2 regions of the Amycolatopsis sp. NPDC004378 genome follow, and region 2 is predicted to be linked to the other one. Evidence: predicted binding sites of a transcription regulator. Region 2 holds the regulator's gene; the other holds the start of a gene.
The links. The regulator HspR, encoded in region 2, represses chaperone genes until heat shock. The targets are predictions, from matches to a motif close to ANNTTGAGTNNNNNNNACTCAANNT.
Positions count from the first base shown of each region.

Region 1: the regulator HspR is predicted to act here: its motif matches at 2,100-2,124, upstream of lon (endopeptidase La).

Region 1 covers NZ_JBSGDR010000014.1:85,199-91,216, reverse strand. The annotation lists gene lon (endopeptidase La) at 1-2,085, opposite strand, end outside; gene ACWEN0_RS32990 (SAM-dependent methyltransferase) at 2,186-3,034, opposite strand; gene ACWEN0_RS32985 (SAM-dependent methyltransferase) at 3,031-3,885, opposite strand; gene ACWEN0_RS32980 (GNAT family N-acetyltransferase) at 3,955-4,893, opposite strand; gene ACWEN0_RS32975 (putative bifunctional diguanylate cyclase/phosphodiesterase) at 5,132-6,018, shown strand, end outside.
Region 2 covers NZ_JBSGDR010000002.1:56,707-62,724, forward strand. The annotation lists gene ACWEN0_RS07800 (dienelactone hydrolase family protein) at 1-51, shown strand, start outside; gene ACWEN0_RS07805 (lytic polysaccharide monooxygenase) at 196-954, shown strand; gene ACWEN0_RS07810 (DUF305 domain-containing protein) at 939-1,484, shown strand; gene ACWEN0_RS07815 (hypothetical protein) at 1,561-1,689, opposite strand; gene ACWEN0_RS07820 (ABC-F family ATP-binding cassette domain-containing protein) at 1,693-3,243, shown strand; gene ACWEN0_RS07825 (heat shock protein transcriptional repressor HspR) at 3,296-3,721, opposite strand; gene dnaJ (molecular chaperone DnaJ) at 3,727-4,899, opposite strand; gene grpE (nucleotide exchange factor GrpE) at 4,930-5,637, opposite strand; gene dnaK (molecular chaperone DnaK) at 5,634-6,018, opposite strand, start outside.

The DNA.
Region 1 (6,018 bases), on a different contig from region 2:
CCCGTCCTTGGGCACCGCGCCCGCCGGCACGTGCACGTGGATGCCGCGCTTGCGCAGGTCACCCACCGGCAGCTCCAGCTCCGCACCGTGCGAACGCAGGTAGGAGAGCGCGATCTGCACGGACTCCTTCATCACGTCGCCGAGCTGACCGGTCAGCTGCAGCCCCGACGCGCCGGACTCCTCGTCGGCCAGCGACGCCTCGATGTAGAGCACGTCACCGCCGGCGCCGGTCACCGCCAGGCCCGTGGCCACGCCCGGGGTCGCGGTCCGCTGGGTCGACGCGGGCAGCGACGACTCCGGCAGGTGCCGCGGGCGGCCCAGGTAGGTCTCCAGGTCCGGGGAATCCACCGTCAGCGGCAGCGAAACCTGCTCCAGCGCCACCTTGGTCGCGATCTTGCGCAGCACCTTGGCGATCGTCCGGTTCGCGTCGCGCACGCCCGCCTCGCGGGTGTACTCGGCGGCGATCCGGCTGAACGCGGCGTCCGTCAGGACGACGTCCTCGACGCCCAGCCCGGCGCGCTCCAGCTCGCGGGGGAGCAGGTGGTCGCGGGCGATGGTGACCTTCTCGTGCTCGGTGTAGCCGTCCAGCGTGACGAGCTCCATGCGGTCCAGCAGCGGGCCGGGGATGGTCTCGAGCGCGTTGGCCGTCGCCAGGAACACGACGTCGGACAGGTCCAGCTCGACCTCGAGGTAGTGGTCGCGGAACGTGTGGTTCTGCTCCGGGTCCAGCACTTCGAGCAGAGCCGCGGTCGGGTCGCCGCGGTAGTCGGCGCCGACCTTGTCGATCTCGTCGAGCAGCACGACCGGGTTCATCGAGCCGGCTTCCTTGATGGCGCGGACGATCCGGCCGGGCAGCGCGCCGACGTAGGTGCGGCGGTGGCCGCGGATCTCCGCCTCGTCGCGGATGCCGCCCAGGGCGACCCGGACGAACTTGCGGCCCATGGCCTTCGCGACGGACTCACCCAGCGACGTCTTGCCGACCCCGGGAGGGCCCGCGAGGGCGAGCACCGCGCCCGAACGGCGTCCGCCGACCGGGCCGAGACCCGATTCCGCGCGACGCTTGCGCACGGCCAGGTACTCGATGATGCGTTCCTTCACGTCGTCGAGGCCGGCGTGGTCGGCGTCCAGGACCGCTCGCGCGGCCGCGATGTCGTAGACGTCCTCGGTGCGCTCGGTCCAGGGCAGCTCCAGGACGGTGTCCAGCCAGGTGCGGATCCAGCCGCCCTCGGGGGACTGCTCGGACGTCCGGTCCAGCTTGTCCACTTCGGCCAGTGCGGCCTTCTTCACGGCGTCGGGCAGTTCGGCGGCTTCCACGCGGGCGCGGTAGTCGTCGTCCTCCGCGGTGCCGTCGAGCTCGCCGAGCTCCTTGCGGATGGCTTCGAGCTGACGGCGCAGCAGGAACTCCTTCTGCTGCTTCTCCATGCCCTCGGCGACGTCCTTGCGGATCGTGTCGGTCACCTCGAGCTCGGCCAGGTGCTCCTTGCTCCACTCGAGCGCCTTCTCCAGCCGGGCGCCGACGTCCGACGTGGTCAGCAGCTCGAGCTTCTGCTCGGTGCTCAGGTACGGCGCGTTGCCGGACAGGTCCGCGATCGCGGACGGGTCCTCGACCTGCTGGACGGCGTCGATCAGCTGCCAGCCGCCACGCTGCTGCAGGATCGAGATGACGACGGCCTTGTACTCGGCCGCGAGCTTGGCGGCCTGGTCGTCCGTGGTCTCGGGGGCGTCCTCGGCGTGCACCCAGCGCGCGGCGCCGGGGCCGTCGGCGATCCGGCCGACGACCGCGCGGCCGGTGCCGCGCAGCAGGACGGCGGCCTTGCCGCCGGGCACGCGGCCGATGCGCTCGACCGTGGCGACGGTGCCGAACTCGGCGTACTCGCCGTGGACGCGCGGCACGATCAGGACCTCGGCCTTGGCGGCCGAGCCGGACCGGATGCCGGGGAAGGACGCCTGGCTCGGCGTCTTGGCCTGGGCGGACTCCACCGCGGCCCGCGTCTCGGTGTCGGAGAGGTCGAGCGGGACGACCATGCCCGGCAGCACGACGTCGTCATCGAGCGGGAGCACGGGCAGGAGGCGGGTGTCGGACATGTGCACTCCTCGTGTAGTTGAGTCTGTCTAGCTCAACTCTCCGATGGGTGTGTTTGTTTCCAGGAGTGCGTTCGCCCACAGCGATCAGTGAATACGCAGGTCAGAGCGATGGCCGGCGCGCGACGGCGCACCACGCAAAGGGGCGGGTCTCGGTGTCGATGGCGTTCGGCGGGGTCTCCGGACGCCAGTCCGGCAACGATGTCATCCCCGGCGGCAGCAGCGGCCAGCCCCCGAACCAGGGGAGCAGCTCCGCCGCCGAACGCAGCCACGCGGGGTTCGACGTCGCCTGGTAGGCCTCGATGAACCGGCGCACCTCGGCGGCACGGGCGGGCGGCGCGTCGTCGCGGCACGTGCCGTGCGTGAGGGCCAGCCAGCTCCCGGGCGCCAGCTTCGCCCGGTACTCCGCCACCAGCCTGTCCGGGCCGTCCGACGGGCCGATGAAGTGCATGACGGTGATCATCAGCAGGCACACCGGCCGCGACCAGTCGATCAGCTCCCGCGTGACGTCGTCTTCGAAGATGCCCTTCGGCTGCCGGATGTCGCGTTCGACGAGCCCGGCCCAGTCCGACGCGCCTTCGCGCTCCAGGATCAGCCGCGAATGCGCCGCGGCCACCGGCTCGTAGTCGACGTAGACGACGGACGCCCGCTCGCCGGCGGGCAGCTGGTCGCGGACGATCTCGTGCACGTTCCCCGCGGTCGGCACGCCGGAACCGAGGTCGACGAACTGCCGGATCCCGGCGGCCACCGCCGCCGAGACCACGCGGTTCATGAACGCCCGGTTCTGCCGCGAGATCGGCCGGATCAGCGGCCACACCTTTTCGACGCGGCGGCCGAACTCGCGGTCGACCGCCCAGTGCTGGTTCCCGCCCAGGTACCAGTCGTAGACGCGCGCCGCGGACGGCTTGTCGGTGTCCACCCCGGCCGGGGCGAGCGGCGCTCCTTCGGTCATGCCCCGGGCTTCTCCGCGATGCCGCACCACGCGAAGGGCCGGGCCTCCGCTTCGAGGGCGTTCAGCTTCCGGTCGGGCCGCCAGTCCGGCAGGTGCACGATGCCCGGCTCGAGCAGCGGCCAGTCGCCGAACAGCGGCTCGATCTCTTCGCGGTCGCGCAGCCACACCGGGTTGCTCGTCTTGCGGTACTGCTCGACGAACCAGCGCAGCCCGTCCAGGTACGGACCCGAGCCGTCGCCTTCGCTCATCTGCGAGATCGCCAGCCAGCTGCCGGGCGCGAGCTTGTCGCGGTACGCCTTGAGCAGCCCCAGGGGGTCGTCGTCCGGGCCGACGAAGTGCAGGACCGCCATCATCATCAGGCAGACCGGCTTGGAGAAGTCGATGAGCCGCTTCGTCTCCGCGGCGCGCAGCACGGCCTTCGCGTCCCGCATGTCGGCCTGGACGATGCCGGCCCAGTCGGTCGCCATGCCCTCTTCGAGGATCAGCGTCGCGTGGGCGACGGCGACCGGCTCGTAGTCGACGTAGACGACCTTCGCGTCGTGGTCCTCCGGCAGCTCGGCCTCGACCACCTCGTGCACGTTGCCCGCCGTCGGGACGCCCGAGCCGAGGTCGATGAACTGCCGGATCCCGGCCCGCAGCGCCGCCCGCACCGCGCGGTTCATGAACTCGCGGTTCTGCTTCGACCCGGGGCGCACGAGCGGCCACTGCTGCTCCATGCGCCTGCCGAACTCGCGGTCGACCGCCCAGTTCTGCGTGCCGCCCAGGTACCAGTCGTAGATCCGGGCCGCGGACGGCTTCTCGGTGTCGACGCCTTCGGGCGCTCTCGGCGCCGAATCCCGCTGATCGGCCACTTCCGGCTCCCCTCGCTCTCCGGGAGCCAGCCTATAAGGACAGCGGGCCGCCGGTAATCCTCCAGCCGTTCACCGGACGGCGGGTCGCCGCTGCCAGTACGTCCACAGCGGGCGGTACCCCTGCGCGTACCAGAACGGCGTCGAGAGCGGGTTCGCCGCCGCGTGGTGCAGGAGGACGACGTCGGCGCCTTCCTCGTCCAGCACCTGGTGGGCGTGGGTGGCCAGCGCGGTGCCGACACCGGACGACCGTGCCTCCTTCGCGACGGCCAGCGAAGACAGGTAGCCGACGCGCCCGGCGGCGACGCGGTCGCTGATCCAGCCGGTCTCGCCCGGGTGCTGGACGTTCACCATGCCGAGCGGCCGCCCGTACAGCTCGGCGATCCACACGGCGGGCTCCGGCCGGTCCAGCTTCTCGGCCAGGTCCTTGGCGAGGATGTCCTCGACGCCTTCGCGCCAGTTCACCGTGCCGTACTGCGCGTCGTAGGAGTGCAGCTCCATGCCGAGCGCGACGGCGGTCTCGAGGTCGCCGGGTTCGCCACGGCGGATCTTGACGCCGGGGGTGCCGAGCGGCGTCGCCGGGAGCATCCGCTCGGACGGCCTGACCGCGATCACCCGCAGCGGGGCGAAGCCGTGGTGCAGCATTTCCCGCGCGCCGGCGCCGTCCCGGCTGGCCCGCGGCACGACCGCCGCGGTCTCGGTGTCGCCACGCGCGGCGACCGCGCGCAGATGTTCATCCCATCGGGTGAGGAGGGCGTCCAGGACCCCGGCCGGCTGCGGGCCGGCCAGCTGGAGGTCGAGCCGGTGCTCGGTCAGCGCGCGCCACGGGGCGTTGGGGGCGTCCTGGTCGACCTGGATGCGCGAGGCGAGCCCGGAGGCGGCGGAGTCGCCCGTCGCGACCTCCAGGACCACGGCGTTTTCGGCTGCCTCGAACGGAGAAGAACCGGGGAGCAGGGGATCCACCGACGCGAGCCGCGCCGAGTGGTCGGTGGCAATCACATCGCTGTGCATGGGCACATTGAAGCGCTACCCGGGCCGTCGTGCGCAGAGAGCTGTCCGGGCTGATGTTCGCCCGACGTTTCACCCCTTGGTCCACGCAGGTCAGCGCCATCGAGGCATTGTTAACCCTGGGGTGATCTCCTACTGTCTCGAAAGGGACACGGGTACGCCCTACGGGGTACGGTATGGCCCTTGTCCACACCCGAAGTCACGGATCAGCACCGGTGGACAAGCCGGGAGGGAAGGTCGGATGCCGGACACCAACGCCCACGGCGACGCCGTCGCACAGGCGCAGCCCGGGCCGGGAGCCGCTTCCGGGGCACCTCCCCAGCCGGCCGTCTCCGCGGAAGCCCGCACCGACGAGCGCCGGTTCCGCGCGTACACCTTCGCCGTCCTGAGCCTCGGGCTCGTCGCCGCGTTCGCCGTCGGCTCCTGGCTGCCGTTCCACTGGGACAGCAAGCTGCTCTGGATCGGCCCGGTGCTCGCGGTCGCGTTCCTGCTCGCCGAGCAGCTGGGCATCAACGTCGACGTCCGCAGCGGCATCTCGTGGACCATCTCCTTCACCGAGATCCCGCTCGTCATCGGGTTCTTCGTCGCGCCGTTCGAGGTCGTGCTGGCCGCGCACCTGGTCGCCGGCATCGGCACGCTGCTCGCGCGCAAGGTCGCCGGCCGCGTCCTCTACAACGCGGGCGCGTTCCTCCTCGAGATCACCGGCGCGTTCGGCGTCGCCGGGCTGGTGAAGGTCGCCGTCGGCGCCGGGGCGGGCGACGAGATCCCGTGGGTCGCCGCGCTGGCGGGCACCCTGACCGCGCCGCTGGTGAGCACGCTGCTCGCGCTGGCCGCGGTCCGCGTGCTGCGCCGCCGCATGCGGGTCAGCACCGCCGTCCGGCTCACCGCGCGGATCCTGGTCGTCGGCTTCGTCAACGCGTCGGTCGGCCTGTCCGGCTACCTCGTCATCTCGAACACGCCCAAGGCGTGGCCGCTGGTGCTCGCCGTCTTCCTCGGTCTCACCGCGCTGTACTGGGCCTACTCCGACCTGTTGCGCGAGCAGCGGGACATGGAGGCGCTCTCCGACGTCAGCCTGATGGTGGCCCGCTCCGGCCAGCAAGCCGCGGCGCGCCCGGCCAGCCGGGCCGA
Region 2 (6,018 bases):
ACGACGTTCTTCGGTGAACACCTGCGGCAACCGGCCCCACCTTCGCACTGAGCCGAGCGGGCGAGCGGTTTCGCCGAATGGTCGTAGTTCGTTGACCGTTGTGCCCGATTCACCTTATGGTCTAGACCACATCTTCCCCGGATGTGCTCGTTCGTCCTCCCCTGGAACACCGCTGTTCCCCCTCGAGGAGCCGAAATGACCTGGAAACGCAAGCTCTTCGCGGCCACAGCCGGCGCTCTGCTCGCCCCGGTGCTGGTCGTCGTCCTCCCCGCCACGACCGCGAGTGCCCACGGGTACGTCTCGGACCCGCCCAGCCGGCAGGCCAACTGCGCGGCCGGGAAGGTCCCGAACTGCGGCCAGATCGTCTACGAACCCCAGAGCGTCGAAGGTCCCAAGGGCCTGCGCAGCTGCAACGCCGGGCTGGCGCAGTTCGCCGAGCTGGCCGACGAATCGAAGCCCTGGCCGGCCAAGTCGGTCGGCACGTCGGTGACGTTCAACTGGGTCTTCACCGCCCGGCACGCCACCAAGAGCTACGAGTACTACGTCGGCAACACGCTCGTGGCGTCGTTCAACGGCAACGGCCAGCAGCCACCGGCGACGGTCCAGCACACGGTGAACCTTTCCGGCTACTCGGGCCGGGTGAAGGTGCTCGCGATCTGGAACATCTCCGACACGGCCAATGCGTTCTACAGCTGCATCGACCTCCAGATCGGCGGTGGCGGGACGACCCCGCCGCCGACGACCACCCCGCCCCCGACCACGACCCCGCCGCCCACCACGACCCCGCCCCCGACCACCACCCCGCCGCAGAGCGGAACGTGGGCGCCCGGCACGGCGTACCAGGTCGGCGACGTCGTCACCTACGGCGGCGCGAGCTACCGCTGCATCCAGCCGCACACCGCGATCGCGGGCTGGGAACCGCCGAACACCCCGGCGCTGTGGCAGCGTCTGTGAGGGTGCTGCTCGCCGTCGTCGCGCTGCTGCTGACGGGCTGCAGCGCGACGGCGGCTCCTCCCGCCTACAACGCGGCCGACGTGATGTTCCTGCAGATGCTGATCCCGCAGAACCAGCAGGGCATCGAGATCGTCCGGCTGGCCGCGAACCGGCAGTTGCCCGGCGAGCTGAAGGTGCTGGCCGCGGCGATCGAGTCGACCCAGCAGACCGAGATCGACGACATGAAGGGCTGGCTGCGCGCCTGGTCCCAGCCCGAGACGATGGACCTGAACCCGCAGGCCCACGCGGGCCACGGCGGCATGCAGATGACGACGCCCGACGTCGTCGGCGCCCTTCGGACGGCATCGGACCGCGAGTTCACCCGCAAGTTCCTGGACGTGCTCACCGGCCAGCAACAGGGCGCGGTCGAGCTGGCCAGGACGGAGAACGGCGCGAGCGGCGGCGTCAACGGCCCGGCGCGTGACCTGGCCCGGCGGGTCATCGAATCCCGGACCGCCGAAGTCCGGCAACTGCTCGACTTCAAGGCCTGACGCCGGGAGCGCGGCCGCCCGAAATCCGGTTGGCCGCCGCGCTCCCGGCGGCTAGCCTCGCGATCATGATGTACTCCTACGCGGTCTTCGCGAGGTTGCGCACCCGCCGCTGACGGCGGCGCACCTCTTCGTCCTTGCCCGCCGTCCCGGTCATCGCCGGGCGGCCCCTTTCGTGCTGCCCGGCTCCTTCCGAGCTGCGGAGCATCCCTTGAATTCCCTTGCGACAGACCATGTCCACCTGCGCGCGGAAAACGTCGGCGTCACCCTCGGCTCACGCCGCGTGCTGCACGACGTGAGCGTCACCGTCTCACCCCGGTCGCGGCTGGCGATCGTCGGCGAGAACGGGCGTGGCAAGACCACGCTGCTGCACGTCCTCGCCGGGCTGCGGGCGCCCGACCAGGGCACCGTCCACCGCGCGGGCACCGTCGGCGTCGCGCGGCAGGCGCTGCCGTTCCGGTCCGGCGAGACCGTCGGCACGCTGACCGCCGAAGCGCTGCGTGCCGCCCAAGACGCGTTGCGGGCCCTCGACGCGGCCGTTTCGGACTTCAGCGAAGACCACTACGCCGTCGCGCTCGAAGCGGCCACGCGCCTCGACGCGTGGGACGCCGGACGCCGCGTCGACATCGCCCTCGAAGCCCTCGGCGCGTGCACCGACCGGGCCCGCGAGCTGAGCACGCTCTCGGTCGGGCAGCGCTACCGCGTGCGCCTGGCCTGCCTGCTCGGCGCGCGGCACGACTTCCTGCTGCTCGACGAGCCCGGCAACCACCTCGACGCCGCCGGCCTGGCGTTCCTGACCGACCGCCTGCGCGGCCACGACGGCGGCGTCGCGCTGGTCAGCCACGACCGCGCGCTGCTCGCCGACGTCGCGACCGAGTTCCTCGACCTCGACCCCAGCCAGGACGGCCGCCCGCGCCGCTACGCCGGCGGCTACCAGGCCTGGCGGGACGGCCGCCGCCGCGACCGCGAACGCTGGGTGCAGGAGTACGAGGAGCAGCAGGACACGCACCGGCAGCTCACGCTCGCGGTGGCGCGGGCACGCGACCGGCTCAGCACCGGCTGGCGGCCGGACAAGGGCACCGGACGGCACCAGCGCCAGTCCCGCGCACCGGGCGTCGTCCAGGCGCTCAACCGGGACCGGGCGGCGCTGGAAGCGCACCGCGTGACCGTGCCCGAGCCGCCGTTGTCGTTGCGGTGGCCCGATCTCGGCTCCGGCGCGCAGGCACTGGTCCGCCTGCACGACGTCGGCGTCGCCGACCGTCTCGCGGGTCCGGTGACGCTGTCGCTCGACCGCGGCGACCGCCTGCTCGTCACGGGCGAGAACGGCGCGGGCAAGTCGACGCTGCTCTCCGCGCTCGCCGGCGAACTCCCGCCGACGACGGGGGCGGTCCGGCACCTGCCCGGCGCGAAAGTGGCCCTGATCGGCCAGGAAGTCCCGGCGTGGCCCGGGGAACTGACCGCCCGCCGGATCTTCGAGCAAGCCGGGGTGCCGTTCTCGGGCATGGGCCTGCTCGACGCGGAAGCCGTGCGCACGCCGGTCGGCCGGCTGTCCCAGGGCCAGCAGCGGCGGCTCGACCTGGCCCTGCGGCTGGCCGGGCGCCCGGACGTCCTGGTCTTCGACGAACCGACCAACCACCTGTCGGCGGTGCTCGTCGAGGAGCTGACCGAGGCCCTGCTCACCACCCCGGCCGCGGTCGTCGTCGCGACGCACGACCGCCGGCTGCTGGCCGACCTCGCGGCCTGGCCGCGGCTGGACCTCTGACGCACGAAGGCCTCCCCGAACTCGCCGGGGAGGCCTTCGCCGTGTCGGAACGTCAGCGGCGCTTGGGCCGCCAGACCACCATCGCGGTCTGCTGGTTGAGCGGGACCAGGTCCCGGCGGTAGGACGCGTGGGCCGCCGCCGCGGCCTGTTCTCCGGCCGCGTACGCCGCGGCCAGTTCTTCGGTGAGCTCGGCGAGCCGCGCCCGGAGCGCGTCGACCTGGTTCTCCAGCTCGATGATGCGCTTGATGCCGGCCAGGTTGACGCCGTCCTCCTGCGACAGGCGCTGAACCTCGCGCAGCAGCGCGATGTCCCGCATCGAGTAGCGCCGCCCGCCACCGGACGTGCGGCCCGGCGACACCAGGCCCTGCCGGTCGTAGGTGCGCAACGTCTGCGCGTGCATCCCGGCGAGCTGAGCCGCCACCGAGATGACGAACACCGGGGTCTCTTCGTCGCCTTCCTGCGGAATCCCGCCGAACATCCCGCTCACCTGCCTTCGAGCAGATCGGTGATCTCGGGCCGGGGGTCGTGCCCGGCCATCGCCTCGGCGTACGCCTCCAGTGCCTCGCGCGCCTTGTCGTCCAGTTTGGCGGGAATCGCCGCCTGGAGGGTGACGAGCAGGTCACCTTGCGAACCGTCGCGCTTGGCGATGCCCTTGCCGCGCACCCGCAGCACCCGCCCGCTCGCCGTGCCCGGTGGCACCTTGAGCGAGACCTTGCCCTCGAGCGTCGGCACCGTGATCGTCGTGCCGAGCGCCAGTTCGGTGAAGTCCACGGGCACGGTGATCGTCAGGTCGAGGCCCTTGCGCCCGAACAGCGCGTGCGGGGCCACGTGCACCCGGACGTACAGGTCGCCCGCCTGCGCGCCACCCCGGCCCGGCTCGCCCTGACCGGCCAGCCGGATGCGCTGGTCGTCGTCGACGCCCGGCGGGATCCGGACGGTCAGCGTGCGGGTCCGCGTGCTGACGCCTTCGCCGCCGCACTCGGGGCACGGGTCGTCGATGATCTGCCCGCGGCCGCGGCAGTCGCGGCACGGCTCGGAGAACGCGAACGCACCCTGGCTGCGGCTGACCAGCCCCGACCCGGAACAGGTCGGGCAGGTCCGCGGCGACGTGCCCGGCTTCGCGCCGTTGCCGCCGCACGTCGAACAGGTCGCCGGGCTCGACAGCCGCAGCGGCAGGGTCGCGCCCTTGACCGCTTCGACGAAGTCGATCCGGACGTCCGTCTCGACGTCGGCGCCGCGCTGCGGCCGGTTGGCCGTCGCGCCCGCCGTCGTCCGGCCGCGGCCGAACAGCCCGCCGAGGATGTCGCCGAGCCCGCCGAAACCGCCCTGCTGACCGCCGGCGCCGGCCTGGCCGAAGATGTCGCCCATGTCGAAGCTGCCGGTGCCGCCGCCACCGGGGAAGTTGAACCCGCCCCCGCCGCCGAACAGCCGCCGCGCCTCGTCGTACTCCTTGCGCTTGCTCGCGTCGGAGAGCACGCCGTAGGCCTCGGAGACCGCCTTGAACTTCTGCTCCGCCTGCGCGTTGCCGGCGTTCGCGTCCGGGTGGTTCTCCTTGGCCAGCTTGCGGTAGGCCTTCTTGATCTCGTCCGCTGTGGCGTCGGAGGAGACGCCCAGTTCACGGTAGAAGTCCTTGCCGATCCATTCCCGTGCGCTCATCGGGCGTCTCCTCCTTCCACTGGGTTTCCGTTACTGCTGCCGGTCATCGAGTCCGCCGTCGAGTGGCAGCTCGCCACCGACGGACGGGTCCACCGGGGCCGCGCCGGGCTCGTGGTCGGTCACGCCGACCAGCGCCGCCCGCAGCACGCGGTCCCCGAAGCGGTAGCCGCGGCGCATGACCACGGTGACCGTCGGTCCCGCCACGTCCGGCGAGGTGTTGTGCTGCACGGCCTCGTGCACGCTCGGGTCGAAGGCCTCGCCCTCGACGCCGAACGACTCGAGCCCCGCGCGCTGCAGGCCGCTGATCAGCTTTTCGCCGACGGCCTTGAACGCCCCGGTGAGGTCACCGTGCTGCTCGGCCCGCTCGAGGTCGTCGAGCAGCGGCAGCAGGTCGTTGACCACGGTCGCCTTCGCGCCGAGGACGACCGCCTCGCGGTCGCGCTCGACGCGCTTGCGGTAGTTGGCGTACTCGGCCTGCAGGCGCTGCAGGTCGGCGGTGCGCTCGGCCAGCTCCTTCTCGACGTCGGAGACGACCGTCACCGACTCGTCCACAATGGACTCGCCGAGCGAGGGGCCCGCGTGCTCCACGGGCGTGCCCTCCGGCTCCGGCGCGGCGTGGGCCGGACCGGGCGGGCGGACCTGCCCGGTCTGGGGGTCCACCCGCCGCCGATCGCGTACGACCACCGGCTCCTCGGGGCCGCGGCCCTGGTTCTCGGATTCGTCGTAGCTGTGGGTCACTTCTTCTCGTCCTCTTCGACGATCTCGGCGTCAACGACGTCATCGGCCTTGGCCTGGCCACCGGCCGCACCGGCGTCCCCGGCCGCACCCGCGGCACCCTCGGCGCCCGGCTGAGCGGCGTTCGCGTTGGCGTACAGGGCGGTGCCCAGTTCCTGCGAAGCGGCGTTCAGCTTCTCGATCGACTCGCGGATCTTCGCCGAGTCGGTGCCCTTCAGGGCCTCGTTCGACTCGTCGATCGCCGACTTGACCTTGCCCTTGAGGTCCTCGGGCAGCTTGTCGTCGTTGTCCTTGAGGAACTTCTCGGTCTGGTAGACCAGCGTCTCGGCCTGGTTGCGCGTCTCGGCCTCTTCGCGACGGGTCTTGTCCTCCTCGGCGTGCGCC